Regions from separate parts of the Paenibacillus sp. IHB B 3415 genome, predicted to be linked through region 1. Evidence: riboswitches for the same ligand, from Rfam matches in the RefSeq annotation. Region 1 holds a riboswitch; each other region holds the start of a gene.
The links. A riboswitch is a leader RNA that binds a small molecule or an ion and turns the genes downstream of it on or off. The one in region 1 is predicted to bind cyclic di-GMP.
Positions count from the first base shown of each region.

Region 1 (8,082 bases):
CCGCAAGCGTAATAACGGCCGGTTCCTCACCGGCCTCTGTATCTTTGTACGATTGATTCATGTTAGTCATCCTTCCGCAGCTAGTGGCCCGGTCCGTTCAGGAACTCTTCAAACAAGGATATTTTGGATAGCGAGTCTACGACATACCGCACGGCGAAGCCGACAGCAATCCCCGTCACAATCCCGGTAATCAGCAGAATCGGCAAGTAGTAGAAAATACTCGTTGAATTGAATACAAACGAGGCCGCAAGTAACTGGCCGGTATTATGAGCCAGGCCCCCTGCAATACTGATTCCGATGACACTGAACCTCTTGCCGCCGAGCTTCACCAGTGCGAACATGACCACAAAGCTGAACAGCGAGCCGAACAGGCTGAAGAGCAGACTGGACAGTGTGCCGAGCAGAAACGCGGTCAGCAGCGTCTTCAGAATGACCAGCACGAATACATCTCGTCCGCGCAAAAAGTAAATACAGGTCAAAATCATAATATTGGCGAACCCCAGCTTGGCTCCGGGCATCAGCCCCATTCCCGCAAGCGGAATCTGAGCCTCGACAATACTCAGCACTACGGCAACGGCCGCGAAAATCGCAATAATGACCGTCCGCTTCAGCGCTGTAGCCGATTCACTACTGGACATAGGCATCTACTTCATCCTCCCCCGAACCACTTGCAATTTCAACTAATACCCGGTGCGGAAGGCATACTATGGTCTGCTTGGGCAGCGTGATAAATCCAAAGCCGAGACATACCTGATCGGGACAATCCGCATCGTACATCTCAATCCCGTAATCATGCACCTTCAAAATGTTATAGCCCCGATCTGTACGGATATCAATGGTTTGCTCTTCTTTGGTAAGCGTTACTGTTTTGAACAGCTTGCCGTCTACCGTTATATTGGCCGTAAGTTCCTTGCCCGGCCCACCTTTATCAGCATCATTTGACAGCCATCTCGGCACGAGGAAAGCGAGCGCAGCAATCAAAACGATAGAAATCAGCAGCACATCTGCGCGTTTCATAGAAATCTCCCTTATTTTTTAATTAAAATCCAGACTTAATAATTATAACGGTCCGCCCGCAATCCTTCAATGAATGTAGTCGTTAATTGTCGCATTTCAATGGCAGTTCACAAAATAGGCACGCAAAGCAGAAGCGGAACCCTCCATAAACTGGATGGCATCCGCTTCTGCAAGAAATATAAGGATAACCGGAAGAACGCGCATCCTTATCCTGTTTTGACGGGATAGCCTGTTTGAATAGGTTCCGGCTTCCGTTCAAAGTAAGACAGAAACAAGCCGGCGAATTCCGGGTCCCATTGAGTGCCCCTTCCCTGCTCCAGAATATCCAGCGCCCGGTCGTGGTCCATCCCTTTGCGGTAAGGGCGGTTAGAGGTCATAGCATCATAGGCATCCGCCACAGCGATAATCCGGCCATGTAAAGGAATATTCGTACCGGCAAGGCCATCCGGATATCCTTTACCGTCATAACGTTCATGATGGGAACGGACGCCGCCCAGATAGGGTGCCATCTTTTCTACCGGTTCAATCTGCCGCAGAATATTCTCTCCAAGCACCGAATGGCTCTTGATCTGGTCAAACTCCTCATCGGTCAGGGCTTCTTCCTTGAACAGGATGCTGTCCCTCACCCCAATCTTGCCAATATCATGCAGCAGGGCCGTCTTGCGCAGATCGTCCAGCTGCTGCCCGGTGAGTCCGGCCAGCTGGCCGATAATGACAGAGTATTCCGCGACACGCAGGGAATGCCCTGCCGTGTAAGGATCACGGGCATCCAGCGCCACAGCCAGTGTAGTGAAGTAGCTGTCGAGCAGCTGCCGGCTCTGTTGCTCCCGGGCCTGCAGCCCCCGGACCATCATATTAAACCCCGCTACAAGCTTAGAGAATTCATCGGAGTATTCATCCTGAACCTGAATCATATTGCCGTCTTTCACATGATTCATTGCCTGATACAGCTCATTAATAGGGTGCTGCACACTGTTGGTCAGCAGCCATGCCGCAATAGAGGAGAAGAGCGTGCCGATCAACAGCACCATACTCGCCCAGGCCCAGTAACTTTGAAGCCCCACCACAACTACAGGACCCTCATGACCATTCAGGCGAATATGGGTAGCCATGATAAACAGGAACAGCGGAAAGGTGCCGATCAACATACAGCTCACCAGAAATTTGGGACGGATAGGTACAAATACATGACCTTCCAGAGAAAAGTCGACACCGTACTGCTCCAGCGCCCGGTTCCTGAATTCTTTGATCAGCGGAATAATGGCCGTACAGGTCAGAAAAAATTCAATCAGCGCATGCATACACGCCACAAGAACAGCGCCGCACATAGCCAGAATCAGATAAAAATACGGGATAGTGATCCAGCCGTTGTAGATCATCCAGAATGTCATCAGGACAGCCGGGAGGGACAAGCCCAGAAGGTGAGGCCCCATAATCCGCTGAACCGCGCGCTTCGGCAATTGATGTGTATGCAGATACGCCTCTTCCAGCATAGACAAAGTAAGGTTCTCTTCATACAGCGCAGTGCGTATCGGTCTGATCTGATTGATAAAAACACCGATCTCCATGACCGCCATAATCACGAATGACAGGACGAGCACAAGCAAGAGCCTGAAGTATTCAATGCTGCTAATCTCCAGAGAGGAGAGCAGAATCAAACTTCCTACTGCCAGCACCGCTACAGCTGAGCCGAACATATAATTCCGGATCTGATTTTTCAAAAATCTTCTGTATAATCTCATCTGTCCCATCATCCGTCCCGGCCTCAGCCCAATATCGGCTTGCTTTTCTATACATCACATGTTATAATAGTATAATATTTGTTTTCGTGTATGATTATCCCCATCAAGAAGATGTCAGGCCGGTGAATTACTTGTCTTTATTATCGGCAGTTTGGACACAAAATCTTACGTTTTCTTGCAGTACTTTTCCTTTTTATGAGATTAAATTCGAACATAGCATTCCGATTCGCACTGGCGCGGCCACGGAGCCGCAAGGACAAAAGAGAGGTAGGGCTTTTGTCGTATTGGAAGGATTTCTCTCGCCACACGGCTGCTGGAAATAACAAGGAACAACGACACCCGTTTCGCTCACAAACGGCGGGGGATTCATATACCGATAAGACATGGCTGTGCTGCTTCCCTGACGCAGGGAAAGGCCCCATGTGTGGAACATAATAAGCGCCCGATACCCGCTGTTTGCGGATATCGGCGATACCCGCTGTTTGCGGATATCGGGCGCGTCTACGTTCCGGGGACTTTTTTTAGACCCAATCAGCCGCTGCCGGGCTGTGTATATAACGTTCCACGAAATCGCCTACTGTGCGGATATACTCCCTTTTATCCGTATCATAGGCAAGACCATGCCCCGCTCCATGCACCACCAGCTTCTCCTTCGGACTCTTGCAGGCACCATACAGCTCATCCATCATCGCAAAAGGCACAAACTTATCCGCATCTCCATGGATAAACAGAATCGGCACCCGGGCTTTACGCACCTGATTCAGCGCTGACGCTTCACCGAAATAATAGCCGGCCTTCATCCGCGTTACCAGGCTGGCAATCTGCACAAAGGGAAAGCCCGGCAGATGATACATCCGCCACAGCTGGTAAGTCAGCTGCGCTTTGACTGAGGTGTAGCCGCAATCGGCGACAATGGCTTTGACCTGCGGAGGAAGCTGTTCACCGGCGGTCATTAGCACTGTCGATCCGCCCATAGATACGCCATGCAGCACAATTTGCGCCTCCGGCCCGGTCTCCTGCAGAATAAATCCGATCCACTGCAGATAATCACGGCGCTCCGGCCAACCGAAGCCAATGTAGTCCCCTTCGCTCTTCCCGTGACCTCTGGCGTCAGGCAGCAGTACATTATATCCCAGGTTGTCATAATAGTTTTTGGCGGTTGCCCCCATATCCTTAGCCTTGCCGGAATATCCGTGGGCAATAATTACGGTACGGCCCGCAGCACGTTCCGAAGCCAGATAATAGCCTCGCAGCTTCAGTCCATCTTCCGAGACCAGCTCCACTTCCCGGAAGTTCTGCCGTGCTACCCATTCCGCCCCTTCCCCCCACGAAGCCCCGGCTACCGGCGGGTCCACCTTCAGATCCGGCGTCTTGCCCAGGAATTCCTTGGGTGCCCGCTTAATAGCCACTCCATAAAAGTAAAATCCGGCATAAGCCAAACTCCCCGCGACAACAACCATCACCACTAGCAGGTATATACTCCACATAACGTTCACCCTTTCAGTAAGTAACCATCCCTTTGAGGAAATGTGTATTCTTGCTTATGAATAATTTGAGCCTAGTATAGCATGGTATCCATTCAACTAAAAACACTGCCGTCAGTCCGGCGCTGCCTGCTTCAACCAAGTGTAAGCTGCGAATAGAATGCGCCCCCGTATACAAAAAGGCTGCTTCCCGGAGAATCTCTCTCCGGCAGCAGCCCTCATCCAAACACAGCGGCATAATAATAATTATTTGCGCTTGTTCGCTCTGGCGGTTCTTCTAAGAAGCAGGCCCAGACCGGCAAGAGCAACACCCGTAATATAGTACGGTGCAGGACTTGATTCACCCGTCTGCGGCAGGGTTTGCTCTGCAGTCACACTGCCCAGAGGAATCTCGTCATCGATAATGATTTCTTCAGGTGCCGGTCCTGCTACAGGTGATGGTGCAGGTGCAGGAACCTCCACAACTGGCTGTGGCGCTGTTGTCAACAACGTCACAACCGGTGATGCTGCCGGCCCGAGAGGAACCGGGTCATCATTAATAGTAGTGTCGGTATCAGTCACAATAGTCCCAATCACTGTCGGAGCCGTTGATGTCGGAAATACGAAGCTTGGGACAAAGACGCTCGTGCTGGTTGCTGTTGGTGCCGCTGTAGGCGCTGTTGTCGGTGCCGCGGTCGGCACTGTTGTTGGCGTCGCTGTCGGTGTAGCCGTAGGCGCTGTTGTTGGCGTCACTGCCGGTGTCGCAGTTGGCGCTGTTGTCGGCGTCGCCGTTGGTGCCGCTGTTGGCGCTGTTGTTGGCGTCGCTGTCGGCGTTACTGTCGGTGTTGTTGTTGGCGTTTCCGTTGGTGCCGCTGTCGGTGTTGCCGTTGGCGTCGCTGTTGGCGTCGGCGTTGCCGTTGGTGCCGCTGTTGGCGTCGGCGTCACTGTCGGTGTCGCTGTTGGCGTCGGCGTTGCCGTTGGCGCTGTTGTCGGCGTTGCCGTTGTTGGCGTTGGCGCTGTTGTTGGTGTTGCCGTAGGCGCTGTTGTCGGCGTCGCCGTTGGTGCCGCTGTTGGCGTTGTTGTTGGCGTTGCCGTTGGCGTCGCTGCTGGTGTCGCTGTCGGTGTTGCCGTTGGTGTTGGCGTTGGCGTCGCTACTGGTGTCGCCGTTGGTGTCGGCGTCACTGCTGGTGTCGCCGTTGGCGTCGGCGTCGCTGCCGGTGTTGCCGTTGGCATTGGCGTCACTGCCGGTGTCGCTGTTGGCGTCGGCGGATCTTGCCCCTTATAAGGAATATGGTGGGATTCCCCCGATCCTGAGAGCGAAGCTCCGATCAGATTCCCGTTGATTTGACCATTATTAAATTGAATAGAGGCATATGGAGCCAGCACAGATCCCAAAACTCCGATACCTTCGATATGAAGACTGGTCGCTTGACTGAAGTTATATAACACTTTACCGTTCATAGCGTTATCCTTATTTCCGTTACCATTAATTCCAGTCCCCATATTCTTCATAGTTATTGAAGTACCGGAGATATTAACTATAGCTGTTGAGCCATCAGGAATCTTAATTCTCAACTCATTTGCACTAGACAGCTTACTCCCGTCCACAGTAAATATGTTAACACCCGAATTTGTACCTTCCAAAAAGAAATTACCGGAATTGGCAGTGGTAACCCCGTTAACAGGCTGAGAAGCAAGCTGCTGAGATTTCTCACGGAGCACACTAAACTCGGCTGAAAAGTCCACAACATTTATTTTTTGTTGTAAGCTTCCTGTCCCCCCGCGCGGGCCTCCGCTGCCGCTATAACTCCCCCCATAGACTACATCACCCACGGTTTCTCCCTGTGAATAATACAGATTACCACCGGCGATGAGAGAGTAGGCTTCCTTCGTTTCCTCACTAGTAAGACTATGTCCCACAGAGTAATTAACATTTAAATTCACGTTTCCGCCGGCAGCTAATCGGCCTTCAATATCACTATGCTTAACATCAACATCTCCCAATATGAACACATTATACTTGGATGCATTGCCCGGCAAAGAGTTGCCCTCGGCTTTAACTGAGATGCTCCCCAGTGAAATAATTCCGCCGCTTCCCACAATCAGAACTGCTATAAGTCCGAACACCGTAAGACGTTTGAATTTTTTTAATTGGAACATACAGGCTCACCTCACAGTTAATATAGATATAGGCCACATTTATATAACAAAAAAAGACCGCCGGAAAGAGGATTGCTCTCTTTACGGCAGTCGGACGATCGTTGCGCTCCATCGCGCTTTAGACTCCTGGACTTTGCGTCCCGTCCTTTCGAACGGTTTGCGTTTATACGTCAGTGAAAGATTAGGTTGTGAAATTATGTACTAAATCAAACTTTTATACTAATGTCTATGACATTCGTTACTTTGGAACTATTTTTAGTTTATCCGCTATCAAGGCTGATTGTCAATGAAATCCTTTGAAACATCTGGTAATAGATTATATCTGCTGATTCATTCCAAAGCACTGTTATAAAAGGGTTTTTTAAAGAAACTTTTGCTTTTCCACCTAAATCCTGATCCTCTCATCGCTCTCGATGGCACCTATAAGGATATTTTGAAACCATGTATAAAGAACTAATTTTAATATCGCAAATTTTAATATAAACACGAGGCCCAATGATCGTAAAGACGCACCTCTTTCTCCTTAGCACATTTTCTTTTACAAGGAAATATAACAACAAATGTATATCCCATATAAAAAAGGCTGCTTTCAGGAGAACGTCTTCTCCCAAAGCAGCCTTTTCGCAATTTAGCGGTGATATCGCCAGCCTTTCGGAAAGGCTCTTACGGATTGCATTTATTTACGTTTATCTGTTCTGGATCTTCTGCCGAGGAATATTCCCAGTCCTGCAAGAGCTAAACCGACTAAGTAATAAGGAGCCGGACTGGATTCACCAGTCTTCGGGAGCGCGGCATCTGCAGGTACATTACCTAACGGAATCTCTTCATCAATGATTGTCACAATCGGCGTTGGACTCGGTGTTGCGCTTGGGCTTGGTGTTGGCGTTAGGGTTGGACTTGGTGTTACTACTAACGGCTGAGGTGTTGCTGTTGCCACAGGGCCCAAAGGCAGCGGATCATCAATAATTATGGTATCTGGATTTACAATATAGCCGATTATTGGAGTCGGCGTTGGCACTACATTAATAAAGACGGGCGGTGCAGACGATGGCACTGGTGCCGGTGGTAATGTCGGTGCTGGTGTTGCCGTTGGTGTTGGTGTTGGTGTTGGTGTTGATGTTGGTGTTGGTGTTGGTGTTGGCGTTGGTGTTGGTGTTGGTGTTGGTGTTGGTGTTGGTGTTGGTGTTGGTGTTGGTGTTGGTGTTGGTGTTGGTGTTGGTGTTGGTGTTGGTGTTGGTGTTGCTGTTGGCGTTGGTGTTGGTGTTGCTGTTGGTGTTGGTGCTGCTGTTGGTGTCGGTGCAGCCGTTGGCGTTGGTGTTGGTGCAGTTGTTGGCGTTGGTGTCGGTGCTGCCGTTGGCGTTGGCGTTGGTGCAGCCGTTGGCGTTGGTGTCGGTGCCGCTGTTGGCGTTGGTGTAGGCTCTGTTGTTGGTGTTGGTGTTGGTTCTGCTGTTGGCGTTGGTGTTGGCGCTGCCGTTGGTGTCGGTGTTGGATCTGCCGTTGGCGTTGGTGTCGGTTCTGCCGTTGGTGTTGGTGTTGGCTCTGCGGTTGGCGTTGGCGTCGGTGCTGCTGTTGGCGTTGGCGTTGGTTCTACTGTTGGTGTTGGTGCTGGTGTCGGTTCTGTCGTTGGCGTTGGCGCTGCCGTTGGTGTCGGTGTTGGCTCTGCCGTTGGCGTTGCTGTCGGTTCTGCTGTAGGTGTTGGT
Region 1 covers NZ_JUEI01000122.1:36,430-44,511, forward strand. Annotated here, with positions in the region: gene QW71_RS33805 (ATP-binding cassette domain-containing protein) at 1-61, opposite strand, end outside; gene QW71_RS33810 (Gx transporter family protein) at 81-644, opposite strand; gene QW71_RS33815 (NusG domain II-containing protein) at 628-1,017, opposite strand; gene QW71_RS33820 (HD domain-containing phosphohydrolase) at 1,224-2,738, opposite strand; gene QW71_RS33825 (alpha/beta hydrolase) at 3,281-4,246, opposite strand; gene QW71_RS39440 (choice-of-anchor A family protein) at 4,490-6,382, opposite strand; cyclic di-GMP riboswitch class I at 6,465-6,554, opposite strand; partial or broken gene QW71_RS40235 (LPXTG cell wall anchor domain-containing protein) at 7,059-8,082, opposite strand, start outside.

Region 2 (8,082 bases), on a different contig from region 1:
GGATCGTGGGCAAGCAAGTGGAAAAACAGCAACTAATTTGGGTGGTTTCAGCTACTTTGGGTGAAATGTAATAATTTAAGTGCTGTTTCGGTTTATCCAACTGCTGTATTCGCAGGGTTCATTCGTTCACCAGCAAGTGTAGAAAATCCAACTAATACTGCCTATTCCTTCAGTGCCGGTGAGGGCCATACAATTCTCCAACAAGTCATGTCCCCCACCTGTGCTCTGACCCTAGCCTTCCAGCTTCGTCCTTCTCTCCCTCCCTCTAACCTTATCCCTCCAGCCTCCCCCCCTTCTCTCCCCCCAGCAAAAAAAACCCGCATGCGAAACCTCCGCATGCGGGCACTCCAATGACCGGCAACCTACTTCTTATTCATCTTAAACTTCAGGAACAGCTCGTTATAATGGGCAAGCATCCGCTTGCCGAGGTTATCATAGACCTCCAGCCGGTCTGTGATCTCGGCGGGCGGGTAGAAGCGCTCGTCGCCGGAGATGTCCTCCGGCAGCAGCTTCAGGGCAGGAACGTTCGGCGTAGAGTAGCCGACGTATTCCGTATTCTGCGCCGCCACATCCGGGCGGAGCATGAAGTTGATGAACTTATGTGCCCCTTCGATATTGGCTGCTCCGCGCGGAATGACCATGTTGTCAAACCATATGTTCGAGCCTTCTTCAGGCACAACGTAATCCAGCTTGTCGTTCTCATCCATAATCTCTGAAGCATCGCCGGACCAGACGATTCCGACAGCCGCCTCTTCGTTCGCCAGCAGCATCTTGATCTCGTCGCCGACGATCGCTTTCACATTCGGCGACAGCTGGTTCAGCTTGGCCAGCGCTTCCTGCAGATGTTCTTCATTCCTGTCATTGACAGAATAGTGCAGACTGTTCAGCGCCATGCCCATCACCTCGCGTGCTCCATCGACCAGGAAGATATTATTGTCCAGCCGCTTGTCCCACAACGAATCCCAACTGCTGAAATCGATGCCCTCCGTCATCTCAGGGTTGTAGATGATACCTACCGTCCCCCAGAAATAAGGCACCGAATACAGGTTGCCGGGATCAAAGGACAGATCCATGAATTTGGAACCGATATTGGCCAGATTCGGAAGCTTGCTGTGATCCAGCGGCAGCAGCAGGTTCTCTTCCCGCATCTTGGCAATGGCATAGTCGGAAGGGACCACGACATCGAAGACCGTACCGCCCTGCTCAACCTTGGTCAGCATCGCCTCATTGGAGTCAAAGGTCTGGTAGATCACCGTAATGCCGGTTTCCTCCTGGAACTGCTCCAGCAGCTCGGGATCGATGTAATCGCCCCAGTTGTAGATCGTCAGCGTATTGCCGCCGGAATAGCCCTCGGCCGAGTTCAGCCTGGAGGCCAGGAACATCAGCCCGAATGCTACGATCAGAATCGCCAGAAATGTATTTACCAGCTGTTTCATCTAGGCACCCCCGCTTCAGCAACCGGTTCTGCAATATGCATAGCCGGACGGCTCTTCCGCTGGTTAAGGTAGTAGTAGCCTATTACCAGCAGGATGGTGAAGAGGAAGATCAGTGTCGACAGTGCGTTAATCGACAATGAGACCCCTTGGCGCGCCCTCGAATAGATCTCAACCGACAAGGTGGAATATCCGTTGCCTGTTACGAAGAAGGTTACCGCGAAATCATCCAGGGAATAGGTCAGGGCCATGAAGAATCCGCTGAAGATCCCCGGTTTGATGATCGGCAGAATCACCTTCGTGAGCACATCACGGCGCGTGGCCCCAAGATCCCGGGCGGCGTCGGTCAGTGTCGGACTCATCTCCTGCAGATGCGGCAGGATCATAATGACGGCAATCGGAATGCTGAACGCCACATGCGAGAGCAGAACGGAGGTGAAGCCAAGCTTGATCCCAACAATCGTGAACAGGATCAGGAAGGAGGCTCCGATAATTACATCCGGGCTGACAATCAGCACATTATTCAGCGAGAGCAGCGTATTCTTGGCCCGGCGGCTGCGGACATGCTGAATCGCCAGTGCTCCGATGATCGCAATCAGCGTTGCAATCGCCGAGGACAGCAGCGCAATGACCAGTGTGTTAATCATAATAATCATCAGCCGGGTATCGGCCACGACTTCGCGGTAATAATCCAGCGTGAAGCCCTCGAATTCATGCATGGTTCCGCCGCTGTTGAACGAGTAGTACATCAGATAGAAAATCGGCGCGTACAGAACCAGGAAGACCAGCACCAGATAGATATTCGCGATCCCGTTTTTATTTTTGATTTTGTTTCTATTCTTGCTCTTCACGCGCGTCCTCCTTTCCGCGAGCTGCCCGTAAGAATCATGAACAGCGCCATAATGGCGATCAGGAATACCGCAACCGTGGAGCCCATGCCCCAATCCTGTGTGACCAGGAAATGCTGCTCAATGGCGGTGCCGAGTGTAATCACCCGGTTGCCGGCAATCAGACGCGTAATCATAAACAGCGACAGCGCGGGAATGAATACCGCCATGCAGCCGGAGCGGACCCCGGAGATCGTGAGCGGGAATACAACCCGCCGGAACGTCGTCCAGCCGGAGGCGCCCAAATCACGCGCAGCATCCACCAGCGACAGATTCATCTCATCCAGTGCACTGAAGATCGGCAGAATCATGAATGGAATGAAAATATAGACGGACACAAACACAAAGCTGAAGCCGGTGAATAGGATCTGCTGCTCCCCGAGCCCCACCAGATCAAAGAAATTGTTGACCGGGCCGAAGGTGCCGAAGATACCGATGAAGGCATACGTCTTCAGCAGCAGATTGATCCATGTCGGCAGAATAATCAGCAGCAGCCACAGCTGCTTGTGCTTCGTGCGCGTCAGCAGATAAGCAGCCGGATATGCCACCAAGAGCGAGAACAGTGTGATCAGAAAAGCATACCAGAAGGAATTCAGCATCATTCTCATATATACCGGTGTGAAGAAATTGACGTAGTTATCCAGCGTCAGCTTCCCGTCCAGATCGAACAGGGAGTAATAGATAACCAGCAGCACCGGCGCAATGACAAACAGCGCGATCCACAGGTAATACGGGATGAGATAATACGACTTGCCCTTACTCTTCATGGCTCTCCACCTCGCCGTAAGCCTCCAGACGTTTGTCGAACTCTTCCTCCGTTTCACCGAAACGCATAACATGGATCGCTTCCGGATCAAAATACAGCCCGATTTCGCTGCCGACCTCCGCCTTGCGGGTGGAATGGACCAGCCATTCGTGACCCGAGCCGTCATAGCAGCTGATCTCATAATGCACTCCCCGGAACAGCTGGGAATCTACGCGCACTTTGAGCTTGCCCGCTTCAACGGTGGCAATCTCCAGATCCTCAGGACGGATCACAATTTCCACAGATTCATTCGGCTTCAGACCGGCATCGACGCACTCGAACCGGTGGCCGTTAAACTCAACCACATAGTCCTCAATCATTACGCCCGGTACAATATTCGACTCGCCGATGAAATCCGCCACGAACCGGTTGATCGGTTCATCATAGATATCATTAGGCGTACCGCTCTGCTCAATCTTTCCGCCGTTCATGACGAAGATCCAGTCGGACATTGCCAGCGCTTCTTCCTGGTCATGGGTAACGAAAATGAAGGTGATGCCCAGCCGCTGCTGCATTTCCCGCAGAATATACTGCATCTCCGTGCGCAGCTTAAGGTCCAGTGCCGATAACGGCTCGTCCAGCAGCAGAACCTGCGGCTCGTTGACAATCGCGCGTGCAATTGCGACCCGCTGTCTTTGTCCTCCGGACATTTCATTAATGGCCCGCTGGTCATAGCCGACCAGGTTGACGAAGCGCAGCGCTTCCTGCACCTTTTGATTAATAACATCCTTCTTAAGCTTCTTAATCCGCAGTCCGAAAGCCACATTCTCGAATACGTTCAGGTGCGGAAACAGCGCATAGTCCTGGAATACCGTATTGACCTGCCGCTCGTTGGCGGGAATGTGGTTGATGATTTTACCGTTCAGATAAATAGAACCTTCAGTCGGCTCGGCGAAGCCGGCGATGAGTCGCAGAATGGTCGTTTTCCCGCAGCCCGAGGGGCCCAGCAGAGTATAGAATTTACCGCGTTCAATTTCGAAGCTCACGCCTTTTAATACAGCCTCTTCGTCGTCATATTGCTTAATAACCTGATCAAATGAAATAATAGTGCCTTCCGGGGTAGCTATAGCTAACAACCTCCCTTAACTTATGTAGTACAACCTATTTTACCCGCTTCTTGCGGGAGACAATCCAGAAACAGCATGCTCAGCGCGGATAAGCGACAATTCCTCCCCATGTCGGGCAGACTTCAATATATATAGCATATAGGAATAATCCTATATATGCGATAGCTTACATTATTAAATGCATTGCAGAAACTTAACAAGTTCGTAAAAAATGGACCCGGCGGGGCCTGTTTTGAGGTGCTATAATGAAAACGGCTGAAAAACATAAAATTTTTCTTACATTTGCGAAAGAAGATGACTACCATGAACGAGGGGTTACAAGACCGCCTTGAGAAGTTCGGATTATCCCTTTATATGATACGTGTTACCCTTGCTGCATCACTATCCTGGCTCGCGGTACACAGCCTGTATGGCGACCGTTATCTGTACTTTGCGCCGCTGGCGGCGATTCTTATCACCCAGAGCAGCGTCAAAGCCTCCCTCGAAAAAGGGGTGTACCGGCTGCTCGGTATTGTGCTAGGCGGAATCGCCAGTCTGGTTGTGGGCCGCTTCTTCGATGTTGGTGCGCTCTCGATCCTGCTGATGCTGCTGCTCGGCATAGGCGTAGCCACCGCCTGCCGGATTAATATCCAGGCCGTTTCACAGGTTGGCGTCACTTCCGTCCTGGCGCTCACCTTCTATCATGATGGGTACATCGTCTGGAGAGTCGCCGAAACCTTAATCGGTGTACTGATTGCCTTAATCATAAATATGATTATCGTTCCGCCCAAGGGGTTCGTCAAGGTCAAAGACTTGGCACTGAGGGGCAGCCTGACACTGTCCGATGCCTTAACCGGCCTGACGTCCGGCGGACGGGATGCTACGCAGGCGCTGACCGCGCTTAAGCTTTCCGGTGAACTGCTGGGCAAGAGCAAGCAGCTGCAGAAGGAGCTTCACTTCACGCTCTCCCATTACCAGTGCCGCAAAGAGCTCGGTACGCTGTCACAGGCAACCTCCCATCTCAGCAGGGTGCATTCCTACGTCAAAGGAATTTCCGAAGAGCTCTCGCTGCTCCCTGCCCATTATGCCGCAGCCGACTGGATGACAGAGGTCGTGACGGCAACTGCAGACTGCATTGCCTTATATGGAACCCGGACGCTGTCGGATGCGGAATGCGGGCGTTCGCTCCCCGAGAGCCTGCGCCGCGCCCGTGATGTGCAGCTGGCCTGGTTCTCTGAGCTGCAGGGCCAATGCCCGCTCGCCGCATTCCGTGATCTTGGCGCGGTGTTCTCGCATCTGAACCGGATTCTTGAAGAGATCGAACGTGCCGATTATGCGGCAATCTCAGCCGCAGCACAGCCCGCCAAGGCTGCACCGGCGCGCGCTATACGATTCATACAAAAGGGACTCTCCCATAAGCTATAAGCTTGGGAGCGTCCCTTTTTTTCTGTGCGGTTAAGCCTATTCAGCTTTAGAATACATCCTCATGATCTGTTCCCGTAATAACACTATGCCAAGTGCTGATCTCCTGCTCGAACTGCTCCGCCTTCTCACTGTACCGGGCCAGCGTGTCAATGCCCAGCGGCAAATGTACCGGAGGATGGTCACTGCCTGCCTACATTCCAGCAGATAACCGTTATCCGGCTGGCCCGATTTCTCATATTCAACGGCGATGGACTTGGGCAGCAGCACCATTTGATTCTCCTGCACCACATGCACAAGCCCCGCATAACGGATCGTATAATTCCCTTTCGGCACGAACAGCAGCATATGATGCTCCAGGAATAAAGTGCCCTGTGAGCTCTGACTATGGGCACAGGATTCAATGACCGACAAGTCATTGAATTTCAATTCACTTCCACTCTGCCCTCTCGGTTCAACTGGAATTTACACGCATTGATTTTTAGCGGATTATTGGCAGTCATAGGGCTGAAACATATCATTGTTTGTACAATAATTCAATTAGCAGCACGGGTTGAGCAACAACGGCTTTGTCAGAAGGGGTCCTCCCATAAGCTGTAAGCGCTGGGAAACCAGTTTTTCAGGCAACTTAGAGCTGCACATTTTAAGATTATTGATAAATTGGCAGAATACAGTTGAAAAATAGCTCCTTAAGTACTAGAATTAAGCTTGTTTGCAGAAGTTCCTGCAGCGCAGGAACCAGTTATGACCTTTTTTGTCGATTACAGTCGATTGAAATCGCCTCATGCTGAGTGTATATCATTGATCTATTTCTAAAGGCAAACTTCCTGAAAGGGTAGGACGCAAAGCAATGGGCCTAAGAATGCAGAGACTCCGCGTTTATGGTCGCCAGGCTGCCAATAGAGACCACGTAAGCCATCAGTCACCGGGTGATCCCTCAGGCTTTATGATGCTCTTTTCTGTACGAATGCCATTGATTATACGAAAAAGCGAGGTTAAGCTAATGCCGCAGCAATTCATCGAACCAACCCGATATGATTTCGTGGAATCCTTGATGCTTGAACGTACCGGATTCCTGGATTCTTTCTCTGTGGAGGGCCAGACTTCCGGCGGGATGAATGGAGATAAGGATGGAATCATCCTTGTGCAGAATAATCAGATCTTCATTACTCCCCCGCTCTCTGGCGGCAAGCCCGCCCGGATCTCTGCTGTTCATCCTGTAGTGCTGAAGATCAACTGGAAGACCGTTACAGAGCCTATTGAGGTTACCTCAGCGGATCATATTACCTGGGAAATTTGCGAGAAGCCACAGTATCAGATTACAGTTTCACCTGACAAGCTCAAAGTGCATTTCACCTTGTACCGTGCAGAGAAGTACGCCTGGAATCTGGTCAATTGTCCGGCTTCCTTCGAAGCCGCAGTCCGGGCCGAGCCTAACCGGGCGATGCTGCTGTCCACGCTCACCATAGAACAGATTCTCTCTTCGCTGGATAACCGCTCCATTCTGCGGAATCTGAATATCCCGGCCCTATACGCCGAACTGAACAACCCTACATATCTCCCTGTCTGTATCGCAGAAGGGAGAGCCCCGCTGCCCGGCAAGAAATCAAGGCTGCAGCTATCCCTACCGGAGCATACGCTCACAGGCAATGGAATGCTCCGGGAGGGGCGAACTGCGGAAGCTGCAGATTCCTTAGATTATCTCCGGTTTCCGGGAGCCCCCTTCGCCAGAGAGGGAGAGGTCTTTGCCCGCAAGTTGCCGCCCGAAGAGGGATTTCCCGGATTTGACGTAGAAGGAGGCATCTTGCCTCCACCTCCACCGCAGGATATTTATTTCGCAGCCGGAGACAATGCACGGCTGCTTCCAAACGGGGAGATCGCGGCTCTGCGTACGGGCAGACCCCGCATCTGCGGAGACTCCGGCAGCGTCACAACCTGCGATTTCCCGGCCCTATGCCTCATCACCAAGGAAATGGCGGCAACGGCCCGTGAGATTATGTTTGCAGGTGACATCGTTGTACCCTCAGATATTGAAGGCCCTATGTGTATTGAGGCGTTAGGGAATGTGTATGTCTACGGCAACGTCTGCCAATCTACAATTACGGCTACCGGCAGTATCTATATAAGCGGTCAAGTAACCGGCTGCAGCCTGCACACCGGACTTGCCGGGGTACACCAGCACCGCCTGCACCGCTTCTCCAGTCTGCTGCTGACTGAAGTTGGCGGACTGCGGGAAGCCGCCCGGCTGCTGGCCAAGAATGTAGAATCCCGCCAGCAATCCGTGAAATACGGTCTGGTGGTTATGCTGCTGCTGGAGGATAAGTACAGCCATATAGAGTGTCTGATCAGCGATCTTAAATCCGCACTGCTGTGCATGGAAGGGGCTTCCCAGCCCGGTACGGATCAGCTCAAGCAGATGCTGGAGGTTTTTACCCATCCGGGGCAGTTCACCGAGTTTATCACTGACAGTGTTCTGAACAGCTTCTCCC
Region 2 covers NZ_JUEI01000059.1:90,420-98,501, reverse strand. Annotated here, with positions in the region: gene QW71_RS24060 (PotD/PotF family extracellular solute-binding protein) at 363-1,436, opposite strand; gene QW71_RS24055 (ABC transporter permease) at 1,433-2,260, opposite strand; gene QW71_RS24050 (ABC transporter permease) at 2,281-3,087, opposite strand; gene QW71_RS24045 (ABC transporter ATP-binding protein) at 3,077-4,201, opposite strand; gene QW71_RS24040 (aromatic acid exporter family protein) at 4,496-5,596, shown strand; gene QW71_RS24035 (hypothetical protein) at 5,633-6,022, opposite strand; cyclic di-GMP riboswitch class I at 6,401-6,494, shown strand; gene QW71_RS24030 (flagellar assembly protein A) at 6,597-8,082, shown strand, end outside.
Region 2: it holds a riboswitch for cyclic di-GMP, as region 1 does, so the genes downstream of both, QW71_RS24030 (flagellar assembly protein A) here and QW71_RS39440 (choice-of-anchor A family protein) in region 1, are expected to answer to the same signal.

Region 3 (8,082 bases), on a different contig from region 1:
GATGCCCAGGGGGATAACGGCGCCCATAATCTCAAAGACGATATTATCGTGACCTTCCTTGTTAACAAGGATAAGCTAACGTCGCCTGTCCTGGTCATTTCACTGGCCGACCTTGAGCAGCAAAGTCCGGATCTTGTAGCTAAGGGAATTCTCGGCGGGATCTTTGGTGTAGAGAATGGGGGCATCAAAGCAGGCACTTCAGATAAACTGAGCGTACAGTTTGCCTTCAAGGAAACCTTCCAGCCGCAAAACTACTATCAAGGCGATACGCTGGCCCTGACCCTGAATTTCGAAGCCAATCAGGAAAAAGGCGCCCTCAAATAATCTGTCTGTACACGATTCCTGATCACCAATCTTAAAAAAACATAATATACTCGAGGAGGAAATTAATTATGGGTATCAAGAAAACTTTGGGTCTTGGCGTAGCATCGGCAGCACTGGGATTGTCTTTAATCGGAGGGGGCACCTTCGCTTACTTCAGCTCCACAGCAACCAGCACGGCAACCTTTGCGGCAGGCACGCTGAAGCTCGGCTCTTCCTTTAATACACCTGTTGCCCTGACCAATCTGAAACCGGGTGATTACACCGTACGCACCTTCACCTTGTCCAATGACGGCACCCTGGATATCAAACTCCTAACGCTGGCCACCAGCTACACTATAACTGATGCGAAGGGCGATAATGCCGGCCAGGATCTTGGAGATCACTTCAAAATCAAACTTCTCGACAGCTCTTACACCAGCGGTCCGCTTGCCGGCCATGTGCTGTCCGAGATCTCCCTGAAGGACCTGAAGAACACTTCCAGCTATGATCTCGTAACGGCGGGTGTACTGCCGGGAGGCATCGCCGCTACCCAAACCAAAACCTTCAAGATTGCTTTCGAATTCGTTGACAATACCCAGGATCAGAATATCTTCCAGGGTGACGGCTTGGCGCTGAACTGGACATTCAATGCTACGCAAGGTTTGGGAGAAGCCAAATAAGGCCATTAAACTATATACACAAAACGGCATATCCTCCCTCATCCGGGCTGGATATGCCGTTTTGTCTCTCCCCGCCAGCTTCTGGCAGGAACAAGGGTTTTTGTCCGTTTTGCGAATTTTTGTTATACTGATAACAAAAAGTACGGAGGGCGTTGTAATCGTGTCAGATAACATGGGAAGCCGCATCCATAGGCTCCGTCTGGAGAAGGGTTATTCTTTATCCGAGCTTGCGGATAAGGCTGACGTGGCGAAATCATACTTAAGTAATGTCGAACGGAATATCCAATCCAACCCCTCCATTCAATTTATCGAAAAAATTGCCGATGCACTTCAAGTATCGATTCACGTATTACTGTATGGCGGAATTGCAGAGACTGCAGAACCGGCTCTCGATGGAGAATGGTTCAGGCTGGTACAGGATGCGATGGCCTCTGGTATAAGCAAACGTGAATTCAAGGAATTTCTCGATTATCAGAAATGGCGGCTGGAGCAAAAGGATAACTAAACAGGATGAACCGCAGGGAGGAACAATGTTGCCTGCCCCCTTCCCGGTTAACAGAACAAGGCACAGCGTGTACACCGCTGTGCCCTGTTCTGTATGTATCCGTACAATGCTGAATGCCCTACATCGCCTGGAGTGCTTTTTCAGTAAAAAAACGCCGAATCTCGTCTGCCTGGATGCCAGCCTGCTTAGCAGACATTAGCAAATGCACCCATTCTAAATCCAGATCAACTGCCTGCAGTTCGTCATTCCCCTGGTTGGACTTATCCAAGAAATCTCCTCCTAGAATTTTCGCGTCCCCAGGCAGTCCGGCCATCATAGTATTTCTACTTTAGATCCGAGACTTTGTGCCCCTGTCTTTCGGCAGGTTTACCCTTTACTGGACCCTTTACATGAAAGGATCTGGAAAGAATCGATGAAACCGTTCTCCGCAATAACATTATACAAGATCTTACATGAAAAGTGTGTCGTTTTCTGGAATTTTTTTATGTTAAATCGTGAGGACCCTTAGCTAAAATTGCCAATAGCTTGTATAAATAATTCCAATTCATCTTCAATCGGTCCAAATTAGTTCAAATATACTAAATAGATATTAATCCCGTAATACAATATAGATGTAATTACCCATTTCTATGATTTACAACCACCTAAACCCCTTAATTTTTTATTATTTTTAACGATATTTTATTTCTCCGGCTTCACCCGGAAAATTTATGATTGTTCCGTATGAATCCCCTGCTGAATCATACCGTTTTGCGAACGGATTGCACGAAAGTATGAATTGATTACCCTGCCGGAAAGTAGCACAATAAGATGAGAATGAAACCGCAAACATCGCAGCTCCGCTAAGCGGTGTTCCTAATATACCGCATGTGGAGTTTATCCGTTAGGAGGACCTACTCATGGCCGTCAAAGAGCCCTATAACGAATCTGTCTGGAGCAAGTATTACGGTCCCAATCTGGGCTACATTCAGGAGAAATACGAGCAGTTTGTCAAGGACCCCACTTCCGTAGAGCATCATTACCGCGACCTCTTCACAGTATCCGGCCCGCCTCCCCTGGCTCCGGATGCCGTCAAGACGCCTCCCCCCGCCATCTCAGGAGATACAGAGTGGCTCAAGAAAGCCGTTAAAGCTTCCAAGCTAATGGCTAACATCCGAATATACGGCCATATGGCTGCCGATATCGATCCGCTGGAGCGGAGCACCAACCCGATGGCGAAATGGCTGGAGATCGAGACCTATGAGCTGACGCGCGAAGATCTGAATGCCCTGCCGGCTTCACTGATCTGGGAGAATGCCCCTGAGGGCGTGCATACCGCTATGGATGCCGTTCACAGAATGCGCCAGGCCTACACACAGACCATTGCCTATGAATTCGGGCATGTGCATGACGAGCGTGAGCTGCGCTGGCTCAACAGCCAGGCGGAATCCACAACGTCGCCTGCTCCACTGAACCATGCGGAACGCAAAGAGCTGCTGAAACGCCTGATTCAGGTAGAGCAGTTCGAGACCTTCCTGCATAAGACCTTCGTCGGCCAGAAGCGCTTCAGCCTGGAGGGCAATGATGCCCTCGTGCCTATGCTGGATGAAATTGTCCGCGCTGCCGCACATGACGGCGCAGAGCATATCCTGATGGGTATGGCCCACCGCGGAAGACTTAATGTGCTTGCCCACATTCTGGGCAAACCTTATGATATTATTTTCTCGGAATTCCATCATTCGCCGAACAAGGAGCTCTTCCCGTCCGAAGGCTCCATGGGTGTCACCTATGGCTGGAGCGGTGATGTGAAATACCATCTAGGCGCCGACCGCGCCGTCCGCGAAGGCGAAACCGTGCGTACACGCATCACGCTTGCGAACAACCCGAGCCATCTCGAGTTCGTGAATCCGGTCGTTGAAGGCTTCACGCGTGCAGCCCAGGAGGAACGGGGCACCCCAGGCCTGCCTAAGCTGAATACGGACAAAGCCATGGCCGTGCTTATGCATGGCGATGCCGCCTTCCCTGGTGAAGGCATTGTTGCGGAAACACTTAATATCGGCAAATTGCAAGGTTATCAGAATGGCGGCACCGTGCATATTATCGTCAATAACCGGATCGGCTTCACCACCGAAAGTGAAGATTCCCGCTCCACGCATTATGCCAGTGATCTGGCGAAGGGCTATGAGATCCCGGTAGTGCATGTCAATGCCGATGACCCCGAAGCCTGTATTGCTGCCGTCCGTATGGCCAGCGCTTACCGCCATTTGTTCAAGAAGGATTTCCTGATTGATCTGATCGGGTACCGCCGACACGGCCATAATGAGATGGATGATCCGGAAACCACCCAGCCGGTGGTTTATGGCAAGGTCCGCAACCACCCTACCGTCTACCGTGTTTATGCGGAACGCCTGCAGCGCGAGAAGGTCGTTACCGCCGATGAGGTGAAGAGCATGATTGCCGAGGCCGAGAATGTGCTGCAGCAGGCCTTCGAGCAGATGAAGGAAGGGAAACAGAAGAACGCCGAGTCCAAGACTTCGGTCGTCCTGGATACGGGAACACCGGTGCACCGCCCCACAGCGGTTCCGCTGGCCAGCCTCCAGGAGATTAACCGTGAGCTGCTGAGCGTACCGGCCGGCTTCACAGTCTATCCGAAGCTGGAGCGGATTCTGCAGCGGCGCAAGGATGCGCTCAATGACGGCGAGCGGGTAGACTGGGCGCTGGCTGAAACCCTGGCCTTCGCTACCATTCTGAAGGACGGCACGCCGATCCGCCTCAGCGGACAGGATTCACAGCGCGGCACCTTCGCTCACCGTCACCTTGTCCTGCATGACAGTGAGAGCGGGGAGCTCTTCTCCCCTCTTCACCAGCTTAAGGATTCCCGCGCCTCCTTCGGCGTCTACAACAGCCCGCTGTCAGAAGCCTCTGTACTCGGCTATGAATACGGCTATAATGTGTTCGCACCGGAGACCTTCGTGCTCTGGGAAGCGCAATACGGCGATTTCGCCAATGCCGCCCAGGTCATTATCGACCAGTTCATCTCCGCCGGACGCGCCAAGTGGACACAGCGCAGCAATCTTGCGATTCTGCTGCCGCATGGATATGAAGGCCAGGGACCGGAACACTCCAGCGGCAGGCTTGAACGTTATCTGCAGCTCTCCGCCGAGGAGAACTGGACCGTAGCGAACCTGACCTGCGCGGCCCAGTATTTCCATCTGCTGCGCCGTCAGGCTGCACTCTGCGGACAGCCCGATGCCCGGCCGCTGGTAATCATGGCACCGAAGAGCCTGATCCGCAATCCGCGCAGCACCTCGGCCGGTGCTGATCTCGCCTCCGGCAGCTTCCAGCCGGTGCTTCCGGAACCGCTGCTCGGCAGCAAGCCCGAAGAGGTCAAGCGCCTGGTGGTATGCAGCGGCAAGGTCGCCATCGACCTGCAGACTGAGCTGGAAGCCGCCCGCGGACAGGACTTCTCCTGGCTGCATATTCTCCGCCTGGAGCAGCTGTATCCGTTCCCGGAACGTGAGCTTGGCGCACATCTCAGTTCGTTCCGTTCCCTGCAGGAAATCATCTGGGTGCAGGAGGAACCGAAGAATATGGGCGGCTGGAGCTACGCCGAACCCCGGCTGCGCGCCATTGCCCCGCAGAATGTTACCGTCCAGTATATCGGCCGTCCGGAGCGCTCCAGCCCGGCCAGCGGTTATGCCGATGTGCACAGCTTCGAGCAGCGGCGCATCGTTAGAGAAGCCCTGAAACTAAACGCTCAAGTACAAGCACCTGTACCGTCTTCCTGACAGCAGCAAGGCGGTCTCTCGATAACGTAAACTACTATATTTGGGGAGGTAACGGCCTGTGTCCGAAATTAAAGTACCCGATTTGGGCGAATCCATTTCCGAAGGAACGATCTACAAATGGCTGGTTAAAGAGGGCGACACTGTCGGCCAGGGCGATGTGCTCGCGGAGCTTGAGACCGACAAGGTCAACCTGGAGATCAGTGCGGAGGAGGATGGTGTCATCTCCTCCATCCTGCGCCAGGCGGGCGAGAACGTTGCCGTTGGCGAAGCTATCGGCATTATCGGCAGCGCCGACGGTGCGGCAGTAGGAGGCGGCAAACCGGAAGCGGCGAGCTCTGACGGCGGTAAGCCGGAAGCGGCAAGTGCAGCGCCAGGCAGCAGCGCGCCTGCTGCTGCAACGGCTCCTGCCGCCTCCGAAGGTGCGGCGGCGGACTCTGCGGCCCTGGCTTCGCCGGGGGCGCGCAAGCTAGCCCGGGAGCGGGGCATCGACCTCGGCGAGGTCAGTGCCCGCGACCCCATCGGCCGGATCGGCCAGGCCGATGTGAACGGCCATGGCGCAGCCGTGCCGGAGGCCGCTGCGCCTGCAGCTCCGGCGGCGGCGCGGCCGGAGCCGGGGAGCCGGTGAAGCCGCCCGCGCCGGCGGGCAAGGCGCCGCACGCGGAGGACGGCAAAGCGACCGAGCGCAAGCGCATGTCGCGCAGACGGCTGACGATTGCCAGCCGCCTGGTCGAAGCGCAGCAGACGGCAGCGATGCTGACCACCTTCAACGAGGTGGACATGACCGCTATTCTCGACATCCGCAAACGCCGCAAGGATGCCTTCAAAGAGAAGCATGAAGTCGGACTCGGCTTCATGTCCTTCTTCACCAAAGCCGTGATCGGCGCACTCAAGGCTTATCCGCTGTTGAATGCCGAGATCGACGGTGAGGATCTCCTGCTGAAGAAATACTATGACATCGGCATTGCCGTAGCTGCCAAAGAAGGCCTGGTCGTGCCGGTCGTCCGCGATGCCGACCGGCTCAGCTTCCCGGAAATCGAGCGGAAGATTGGCGAGCTCGCCTCCAAAGCGCGCGCCAACACGCTCAGTCTGCCTGAGCTGCAGGGCGGTACCTTCACGATTACCAACGGAGGTGTATTTGGTTCTCTGCTGTCTACGCCGATCCTCAACACGCCGCAGGTCGGCATTCTCGGCATGCATAAGATCCAGCTTCGTCCGATCGCCTTGGATGAAGAGCGGACAGCTAACCGTCCGATGATGTATGTCGCCTTATCATACGATCACCGGATTGTAGACGGTTCAGAGGCGGTAGGCTTCCTTGTCAAAGTCAAGGAATTACTCGAAGATCCAGAGGCGCTGCTGTTGGAGGGCTAAGCTGCCATCAGGAGCTCGCCTCTACAAGCATCAGCCTTGGACAATCACATATCAAGAGGGATACAGGACAGCAGCATCGTCCTGTATCCCTCTTTTTTAACGCCCAAAACCAAGTGGTTTTTCCCTTCCGCTCATTTGGAAGTAGAGATATTGATGTAGATACTTGTAAGAAGATATCCAATTCAGCGCAGGAAGAAGTCTATAATCACTGAACGGTGTTTCATAAAAAGTTCATAAGTTCCGCCTTGATTTATTTGTCTATAATTTTAGTTCACATGCAGTGACCCTGGGCTCTATTCTCTTAAGAATATTATGCTTTTTAAACCATCATTTTCTGCAAAGCTTTTACATAACGCGATCTCGCAATGACAAAGTATACGGTCTGGGCGGCCAGAAAAGCCAGCGCCACTGTAAAAGTAGCCGTATTAACATAAGAGACCTTCATATGTCCCAGCACAGGCTTCAAAACTACAAGCGTTTGTATCGTGGATATCGGAATCGGAATAAAAAAGATAAAAGCAATTTGCTTCGTGGCCGCCGCATTCATTTCTCTGCTGCTTAGCCCGATCTTGGAGAGTGCACGGTACATTCGGCTGTCGGCAGATAGCTCAGTATATAGCTTGAAGTATAAAAAGCTTGCCGTCGAAATCGAGAAGATTAAAGCGATAAAAACCCCAATAAAGCTGAACACTGAGGTCGTATCTTTCGTGCTCCAATACTGGGAGGAACGGACCGTTAAAAAATTAGCACAATTTGGGCAGCCTGCAACGCTGCCTCGAGTCTCGAATATTTGCTTCTGATTCCATGCGTAAAGCTCTGTACCGATCTTGGATTGCTCATCTTGCCGTGAGGGAGGCTGTGTCCAGGCAGGTACATGATAGAAATACTTGGGTCTGCTTTGTAAATCAGCTGATAATTTGGTGAAAAAGGCATCATCAACAATGAGCATAGCCCCTGCATCACTAACGCCTACAATCTGGCGGATGCTGATTTCCTGCACAATCGTAATGCTTGAATCGGCTCCCTCAAGCTTTAATGGCTGTCTTGGCAAACGATTTGAGTCCCCATAAACCGCAACAGCCGTATGCTTCGATAGATGCCGCAACGGCGCTATGTTCAACAAAGTAGCTAGTTTATTAATCTGGCTTGACCGAACAAGTTCTACATCGCTACTCTTGCTTGGGTCATCGACCGCATTCGGTCGATGAGCGAGGATACTGTCTATCCGATATCGTTCAAAAGCGATGCCTGCTTCCTGCATTGACTGCTCAATAGTCGCCAGCTCTGCACCGATATGCTTGGGCTGAAATACGTCATAAGTGAAAGCAAATTTATTGTTCATAAACTGCTGCTTGTTGTCTTGATCAATTGCCAGTACGAAGCCCGCGCTTATGCAAGCGATCGAAGTAACAACCGTCACCAGAAACAGCATTCTGGCATTATCCTTCAGCTTATA
Region 3 covers NZ_JUEI01000027.1:67,071-75,152, reverse strand. Annotated here, with positions in the region: gene QW71_RS14830 (TasA family protein) at 1-324, shown strand, start outside; gene QW71_RS14825 (TasA family protein) at 393-983, shown strand; gene QW71_RS14820 (helix-turn-helix domain-containing protein) at 1,156-1,488, shown strand; gene QW71_RS38995 (anti-repressor SinI family protein) at 1,607-1,756, opposite strand; cyclic di-GMP riboswitch class I at 1,785-1,869, opposite strand; gene QW71_RS14815 (2-oxoglutarate dehydrogenase E1 component) at 2,388-5,255, shown strand; partial or broken gene odhB (2-oxoglutarate dehydrogenase complex dihydrolipoyllysine-residue succinyltransferase) at 5,314-6,626, shown strand; gene QW71_RS14805 (FtsX-like permease family protein) at 6,946-8,082, opposite strand, start outside.
Region 3: it holds a riboswitch for cyclic di-GMP, as region 1 does, so the genes downstream of both, QW71_RS38995 (anti-repressor SinI family protein) here and QW71_RS39440 (choice-of-anchor A family protein) in region 1, are expected to answer to the same signal.

Region 4 (8,082 bases), on a different contig from region 1:
GCAGGCGGCAGCAGTTAATTCAATTGCCGCTCAACCAAGCGGCAATAGCCGGATCTTTAGCCGGGAGCTTCGCCTGCGGGCGAAGCGAATAAGCCAGCTGTTATGTAACGGAACGGAGAGGAATTTTGGAACTGTAGGAGCGAATGCGTACGCCTTTGTCTCCGGATTTCTACCGCGATGAGCGGTTTAAATCAGGAAATCTGGAGACGGGCAGCGGCCGGAGGCCCAAACATTCCTTGCAGTGACACTCATAACAGCCAGTCTTTCAGCTTCCGAAACGCAGCCAGCTCCCAATAACAATCCGATATTTTGGCGACATCACATAAACTTAGGAGGGTTCACTTATGAAACTAGTACTTCTATCAGGCGGTTCTGGTAAACGGCTCTGGCCTTTGTCCAATGATTCACGTTCGAAGCAATTTCTGAAAGTACTGGAAAGCCCGGCAGGTGAACCGGAATCCATGGTACAGCGGGTATGGAGACAGCTGCAGGAGACAGGAATGGCGGAATCGTCCTACCTGGCTACCGGCCGCAGCCAGGTAGAGATGATTCAGAGCCAGCTGGGCAGCGGGGTGCCGATTATCGTTGAGCCGGAGCGGCGCGATACCTTCCCTGCCATTGCATTGACAGCAGCTTACCTGTATTCGATCGCCGGTGTTTCACCAAGCGAGACGGTAGCCATCCTGCCCGTCGATCCTTATGTGGAGTCGTCCTTCTTCGATACCGTTCTGCAGCTGGAGAGCACGATGCTGGAGAGCGGCGCCAATCTGGCGCTGATGGGCGTAGTTCCGGAGCATGCCTCCGAGAAATACGGCTATATCATTCCTACCAGCGCCGAAGCGGGAGCGAGCGGGTATCTGCAGGTGAGCCACTTCCAGGAGAAGCCGGACCGCAAGCAGGCTGAGGAGCTAATCAGCCGGAACGCACTCTGGAACTGCGGCGTGTTCGCTTTCCGTCTAGGTTATCTGCTGGATATTCTGCAGCGCAAAGGACTGCCGCTGAACTATGAGGAACTGCAGAAGCAGTATAAACTGCTGGCTTCCATCAGTTTTGATTATGAAGTGGTGGAAAAAGAAGAGAATATCGTGGTTCAGCCTTACGCCGGATTCTGGAAGGATCTGGGCACCTGGAATACGCTGACCGAAGAAATGACCAGCAATCATGTCGGCAAAGGCTTCGTCACTGCTGATTCCGAAGGCACCTGCCTGATCAACGAACTGGACATTCCGATCACCGTGATCGGGGCGAAGGATCTGATTATCGCCGCCAGCCCGGACGGAATTCTGGTTACGCACAAGGCGGAGAGCCCGCGCATTAAGGAAGTGCTGAAATCTTTTGAACAAAGACCGATGTACGAAGAACGCCGCTGGGGCCACTACAAGGTAATTGATTATGTGAAATATGCGGAAGGCAATGAGGTGCTGACGAAGCGGATCTTTATCTCTGAAGGTAAAAATATCAGCTATCAGCTGCATCACAAACGCAGTGAAATCTGGACGATTGTCAGCGGTGAAGCCAGCATTGTGCTCAATGAGAAAATGCATAATGTGAAGGCGGGGGATGTCGTACGGATTCCGGAAGGCACCAAGCATGCGATCCTGGCATTGACAGATATGGAATTTATCGAAGTGCAGACCGGCTCTGAGCTGGTGGAGGAAGATAACATCCGAATCACCCTGGATTGGGAAGATATCGCCTTGCAGCAATTCATTTCGTAGGTCTAATCTATCTATATAACCAATTGTTACAAATCCAAAACAGGTATTAAGAACCAATTATTAAGAAAATTTCATTTTTGCTCTAAATTAAAACTAAATAGGGACGATACTTACGGTAAGAGGGATTAATCCTTCAATACGACAAAGGCAAACCTAATCGAAAGATAGGGACGCAAAGCTATAGGGCCTTCGCAAGAGTGGCAGCCTGGCTACCGAAAGGAAGATGGATTTTGATAACTTACCGTAAGTCTCGTTTGCTGTGCACTGTGCTGTCTCTGGCCCTTTTATTGACTGCAGTACCTCTGGGACTCGGCGGAATGCCTTCATCTGCAGAAGCTGCATCTAGTTCCAAAGCGCCCGTTAATCCGGAGGCTTCAACCGAAGCAGTCAGATTGCTGGATGATCTGTATTCTATCACTGGAAAAGGCATTATTACCGGCCAACATGACTATCTGGAAAGTCCGGACGAATTCAGCAACAAGCTGAAGGGAACCAGCGGACAATATGCTGCTCTTCACGGCTATGAACTGGGCGTAATTAGCGGGCAATCGGAAAGTACAGCAGCGGCGCAGCGCAGAAATGTGGTGAACAGCGCGATCAACTGGTATAAGGGCGGCGGCATTGTAGCCATGACTTTTCATGAGAATCTGCCCGGTACCGCATACCTCTGGTCCAATGTTCAGAAACCGCTGAGCCAGGCGGAATTCAATAAATATATTACTCCGGGTACAACACAGTACACTGCATTGATTGCAGATCTGGACAAAGTGGCAGTTTCACTTAAAAGTCTGCGGGATGCTGGTGTGCCCGTACTATGGAGACCTTACCACGAAATGAACGGTAACTGGTTCTGGTGGGGGAAGAAAAATAACTTTGCTGCGCTTTGGAATATTATGTATGACCGTTTCGTGAACGTTCATAAATTAAACAACCTGCTGTGGGTATGGAACCCCAATGCACCCAATGCCTGGTCTGATCCTTATGCGCTGACCTATCCGGGGGCTGACAAGGTGGATGTACTCGCGGCAGATATATATGAGAACGATTATATGAATAAATACCATGACAGCCTGCTCGCCCTTGCGAATGGCAAACCGATTGCCATTGGCGAGAATGGACAAATGCCAAGCACGGCAAAGCTGCAGCTCTCCCAGAAAAATTGGGTATATATGATGAGCTGGGGAAAAATGCTGTATGAAACCAACACCGATGCTACCATCAAAGGCTTCATGAGCGACAGCTATACTGTGACCCGGGACGATTATAAAGCAGGCACATTTGCGGCGGCTTCACCGCAACCAACAGCAACACCAACGCCGGTACCAACAGCAACACCAACGCCGGTACCAACAGCAACGCCAACGCCGGTACCGACAGCAACGCCAACGCCGGTACCGACAGCAACACCAGCGCCGATACCGACTGCAATGCCGATACCGATACTGACGCCGCCCCCTGCTTCCAATGATACTGTGACGGCCCCCGTCGGCAAGAATGGTCTTCAGGGGGAATACTACAAGAACATGACGCTTTCGGGCACTCCGGTTCTGGTCCGGAATGATGCGCTGCTGAACTTTAACTGGCGCCAGGCAGCGCCGGATGCGAAGCTCGGAGTGGATAGCTTCTCTATCCGCTGGACGGGTCAGATCAAACCGTCTTTCAGTGAAACCTATCAGATTATCACTACATCCGATGACGGTATCCGCGTCTATATTGACGGCACAGCTGTAATCGACAGCTGGACCAAACAGAGTGGTACCGAGCGTACAGGAAGCATAAACCTGCAAGCAGGCCGGCTGTATGATATTAAAGTGGAGTATTACGAGAATGCCGGCGATGCCAATATCCGTCTGATGTGGCAGAGTCCAAGCCAGGCGAAGGCAACTGTCCCTACAAGCGCGTTATTTGTGAACACGGCTGCTTCTTCAGCCAGCAAAGCAGCTTTGGATGCTCCTGCTGTGACTGCAACACCAGTACCAACAGCAACGCCATTACCAGTATCAACACCAACACCGGTGCCAACAGCAACGCCAACAGCGGCACCAACGCCAACAGCGGCACCAACGCCAACAGCGGCACCAGCGGCACCAACGCCAACAGCGGCACCAACGCCGACACTGGCACCAACGCCGGCAGAAGCTCCATCACCGGAGAATCTTACGGCTGAGGCTCCGGCGGCGAACGGGATGGTTGCGGAATATTTCAATAATATGACGTTGTCTGGTGCTCCGGCAGTGGTACGTACCGATGCAGTGCTTGACTTCAACTGGCGTCAAGGCACGCCGGATGCCGCAATTGGCATAGATTTCTTCTCTGTACGCTGGAGCGGTAAGCTCAAGCCGCTATATACTGAGACTTATCAGATTTATACCACTTCAGATGACGGCATCCGCGTACGGATCAATGGTGAGCTTGTGATTGACAGCTGGATGAAGCAGAGCGGGACCGAACGCACAGGAAGCATAAGCCTGACAGCCGGTCAGCTATATGATATACAAGTGGAGTACTACGAGAATCAAGGAGATGCCAGAGCACGCCTGATGTGGGAGAGTCCGAGCCAAGTTAAGGCAACGGTTCCCGCGAGCGCACTGTTTCTCCCTTCCGCTTCCTAGGATCATACCCCCGCAGCTGTATTCATTATTGGCGCTGATACTGGTTAAGACGTTACAATTCTAAATCCTATAAAGTCCAATCTTAATGGCCCTGCTATTAGCAGGGCTACTAAGCTATAGACCATCCGGTTAATTCATTGCAGCCTCTTAACAGAGAACTGCATACCTGCACGCCTAAGGCGGCAGTGAAACCCGGGGAAAGGAGATTATATTGAACACTTACCGTAAGTACAGGCTATATACAACAATTATTCCAATTATCCTTATCCTTTCACTTCTGCCATGGGGGGAGGCGCGCAGTCTTCCCGTAGCACGCCCCGTAAACACTCCTGCCGCTTCCATCAAACCCGTTAATCCCTCCGCTTCCAAGGAAGCTGCTGCACTGCTCAGCTATCTGTCCGATCTCAGCGGCAAGGGCATGATCTCCGGCCAGCATGATTACCTGGAGAGCCCCGATGAATTCAATAATAAGCTTAAGAACGCAAGCGGACAGTACGCCGTTCTGCACGGCTACGAGCTGGGAGCCATCAACAACCAGTCCGAGGAGACCATTGCCAGGCAGCGTCAGGCTGTCGTAGACAGTGCCATTAAGTGGTACAAAGGCGGAGGCATTGTAGCGATGACCTTCCATCAGAATCTGCCGGGAACCTCTCCCGAATGGGCTAATGTGAAAATGAATCTGAGCCAGGACAAATTTGACGCATACGTTACTCCGGGAACTCCGCAGTACAAAGCTCTGATCGCCGAGCTGGATGAGGTAGCCGGGTACTTGGGAGAACTGCGGGATGCCGGAGTTCCGGTTTTATGGCGTCCATATCATGAAATGAACGGCAACTGGTTCTGGTGGGGGCACAAGGATAACTTTGCCCAGCTGTGGGATATAGTGTACGACCGTATGGTGAACACACATAAGCTGAATAACCTGCTATGGGTATGGAACCCGAATGCGCCAAATGAGTGGGCAAAGCCTTACAGTAATTATTATCCGGGTGCCTCCAAGGTGGATGTACTGGCAGCCGATATTTATAACAATGACTTTAAGCAATCCTATTACGAGAACCTTCTGAAGCTGGCTGACGGCAAACCCATCGGTATCGGGGAGAGCGGAGAGCTTCCAGACCCTGTAATATTGTCTCAAACCCAGAGTAAATGGGTATATACGATGACATGGGGGAAAATGCTGCTCGAGAATAATAATCTTCAGAAAATTCAAAGCTTTATGAGCAATAAGTACACCGTATCACGGGATGATTACAAGCTGGCACTGAATGCTCAGATCAACACAATTGTTGCGGTATCGCGCAACGGTCTCAAGGGGCAATATTTCGGCAATACGGAGCTGTCCGGCAAACCGCTGCTTACCCGGAATGATAACAGGATTGACTTCAACTGGCATGGGGATTCACCGGCGCCGGGAATCGGCAAGGACTCTTTTTCCGTACGCTGGACCGGTAAGATCAAGCCAGTCTACAGTGAAAAGTATACTTTTACAGCCTCTTCCGATGACGGCATCCGTGTGTGGATCGGCGGCAAGCTGATCATTGACAGCTGGAAGAAGCAAAGCGGTGTCAGCCGGGAGGGAAGTATAACTCTTACAGCCGCAACTGCCTACGATATAAAAGTGGAGTATTATGAGAATCACGGTGACGCAAGCGTCCGTCTGATGTGGCAAAGCCCGCGCCAGAAGCAGGCGGTGATTCCCCAGAACGCGCTGACTCTTCCTTGAGGAATGAAGCTGGTCATGACGAATGAGGCTCTACGGAAACCGGTACATTACAGCCACCCTGGAAGAAAGTGAGGACAAGGGAATGAGGACTAGACTCAAAACAAAGAGAAATAAACCCATTCATTTACTACTAAAATTTGCAGCATTGATCATCTTGTTTCTGTTGTCCGTTTCTGTCTTCGGAGAGGATGGGACAAATAACGGCGAGGTGGAAGTTGACATGTCGGAATTATCTGCGGCCAAGGATGCGGGTCCCGCAGTTCCGGAGGGGACTGTGCTATGGAAGCTTGGCCAGCATGACGGTTCAGCCGCAGAGTTTGCAGCAGCCGGATCAAACGGGGCCAAGGGGGTATTCAGCGTTGCTTCAACCGCAGCGAAGACGGCGGAGCTTCAGAGTATCCCGTCCGGGCTGCACGGCGCTACCAATCCTGAACTGCGGATTACCTACAAGCTGGATAAGATCCCGGTTAACGGGGTCTTATTTCGTGTCAGCATCCTTGATGCCTATAAATCCGTACCGCAGATGAGCGTATTCTCCAACCGGCAGCTGTCAGGGATTATTCAGATTGCCGGTGTGGACGGTACGGACAGTAAATACGATTTCCGCAAAACCTATGAGCTGTACATTCCCAAAGAACAGCTCATCAGCGGAACCAACGAGCTGACGCTGCGGGCAGCGCGCGGGATCTATTCCTCGGCTGCGGAGGATAAGTACAACTGGTGGACATGGGATAACCTTAGTCTGGAAGCACTGAAAACTTCGGTCAAGGAGCCGATTCACGGGAGTTATACGCTGACCGGAACCATGGTCAACAACAAACAGTTCTATTTTGACGAAGGTGCAGTTACGCATTTGCCTTATATTATGAAATGGCTGGGTTTAGCCTACAGCGGCAACATTATGCGGACCAGCTGTGCCAGCGATGTGGGCAGATCCTGTGAGAATATGGGGGAGTACTACGAGGTCCTGAAGGATTATAATATGCAGGCTGTTGCCCTCTATCTGTACACGGGTGATATCAAGCTCAAGGAAGACGGTTCACTGCCGGATGATGCGGAGAAGAAGCTGACCGATTATTTCAAGCAGTACGGCCAGTATTTCCAGTATTATGAGGTGGATAATGAGCCTGGACTGTTCAACCGTTCCAAAGCAGTCAATCTGGCGATAGCCGACTGGCTGAATAAGAAAGGCAAGACGATCGCACCGCATCTGCAGACGGTGGCCCCGGGCTGGGCATACTGGCCGGGGTACAGCGAAGACTCCTGCGGTAATCAGAAGGGGACGCTCAAGCAGTGCGGAGATCCGGACGGCTGGGAACGGGACCCGGAGCAGCGGAACGAACTGGAGGAAGTAACGGATTTGACCAATGGGCATTCCTATGGTGAATCGTACATTTTCAGCAATGGAGGCAGCTTTACAGAGAACCTGAAGACCTTTGGGGGAGCCGTAGACGGCCTCAGCAAAAAAATGCTCACCACCGAATTCGGCACCTCGGATACTCATGTGGATGCCTATCAATACGGCGCGTCCGAGCGGACTGCGGCAGTGTTTGACCGGATTATGCGGGGGCATATCGGATATGCCGATATGTTTGTGCAGCATGCCGCTTTCTTCAAGAACTTCAGTCTGTTCAAGTACGGCTTTAACCTGGAGGAGCATGATCCGGGAGCTACAGAGATTTATTATACCAAAGAAGGTGAAGACTCACGCGTAAGTATTATGCGCCGGCTGGATCTGGCTTATGCCACACACGGGGCGCCGCTGAGCTATCAGATTACGAACAAAGATGATTTGGCTGACAAACTGGTGTATGTACGGGCGGTAGACACTTCCACCCTTGAGCCTCTGGCAGGCAGCGGAGCCACATCCAACAAGCTGCTTGTGAACTTTGTCAACTTCGAAGAAACCGAGCAGACCGTTAAAGTAAAGGTGACCATGCCGGAGAAGACCGTATATGAGGGTGAACGCTTTGGCCGCGGAGATACTTATGAAGAGGCACGCAGCTATATGTCGGGCAGGACTGCT
Region 4 covers NZ_JUEI01000043.1:127,250-135,331, reverse strand. Annotated here, with positions in the region: gene QW71_RS19560 (sugar phosphate nucleotidyltransferase) at 345-1,718, shown strand; cyclic di-GMP riboswitch class I at 1,855-1,935, shown strand; gene QW71_RS19555 (PA14 domain-containing protein) at 1,949-4,330, shown strand; gene QW71_RS19545 (glycosyl hydrolase) at 4,542-6,056, shown strand; gene QW71_RS19540 (discoidin domain-containing protein) at 6,277-8,082, shown strand, end outside.
Region 4: it holds a riboswitch for cyclic di-GMP, as region 1 does, so the genes downstream of both, QW71_RS19555 (PA14 domain-containing protein) here and QW71_RS39440 (choice-of-anchor A family protein) in region 1, are expected to answer to the same signal.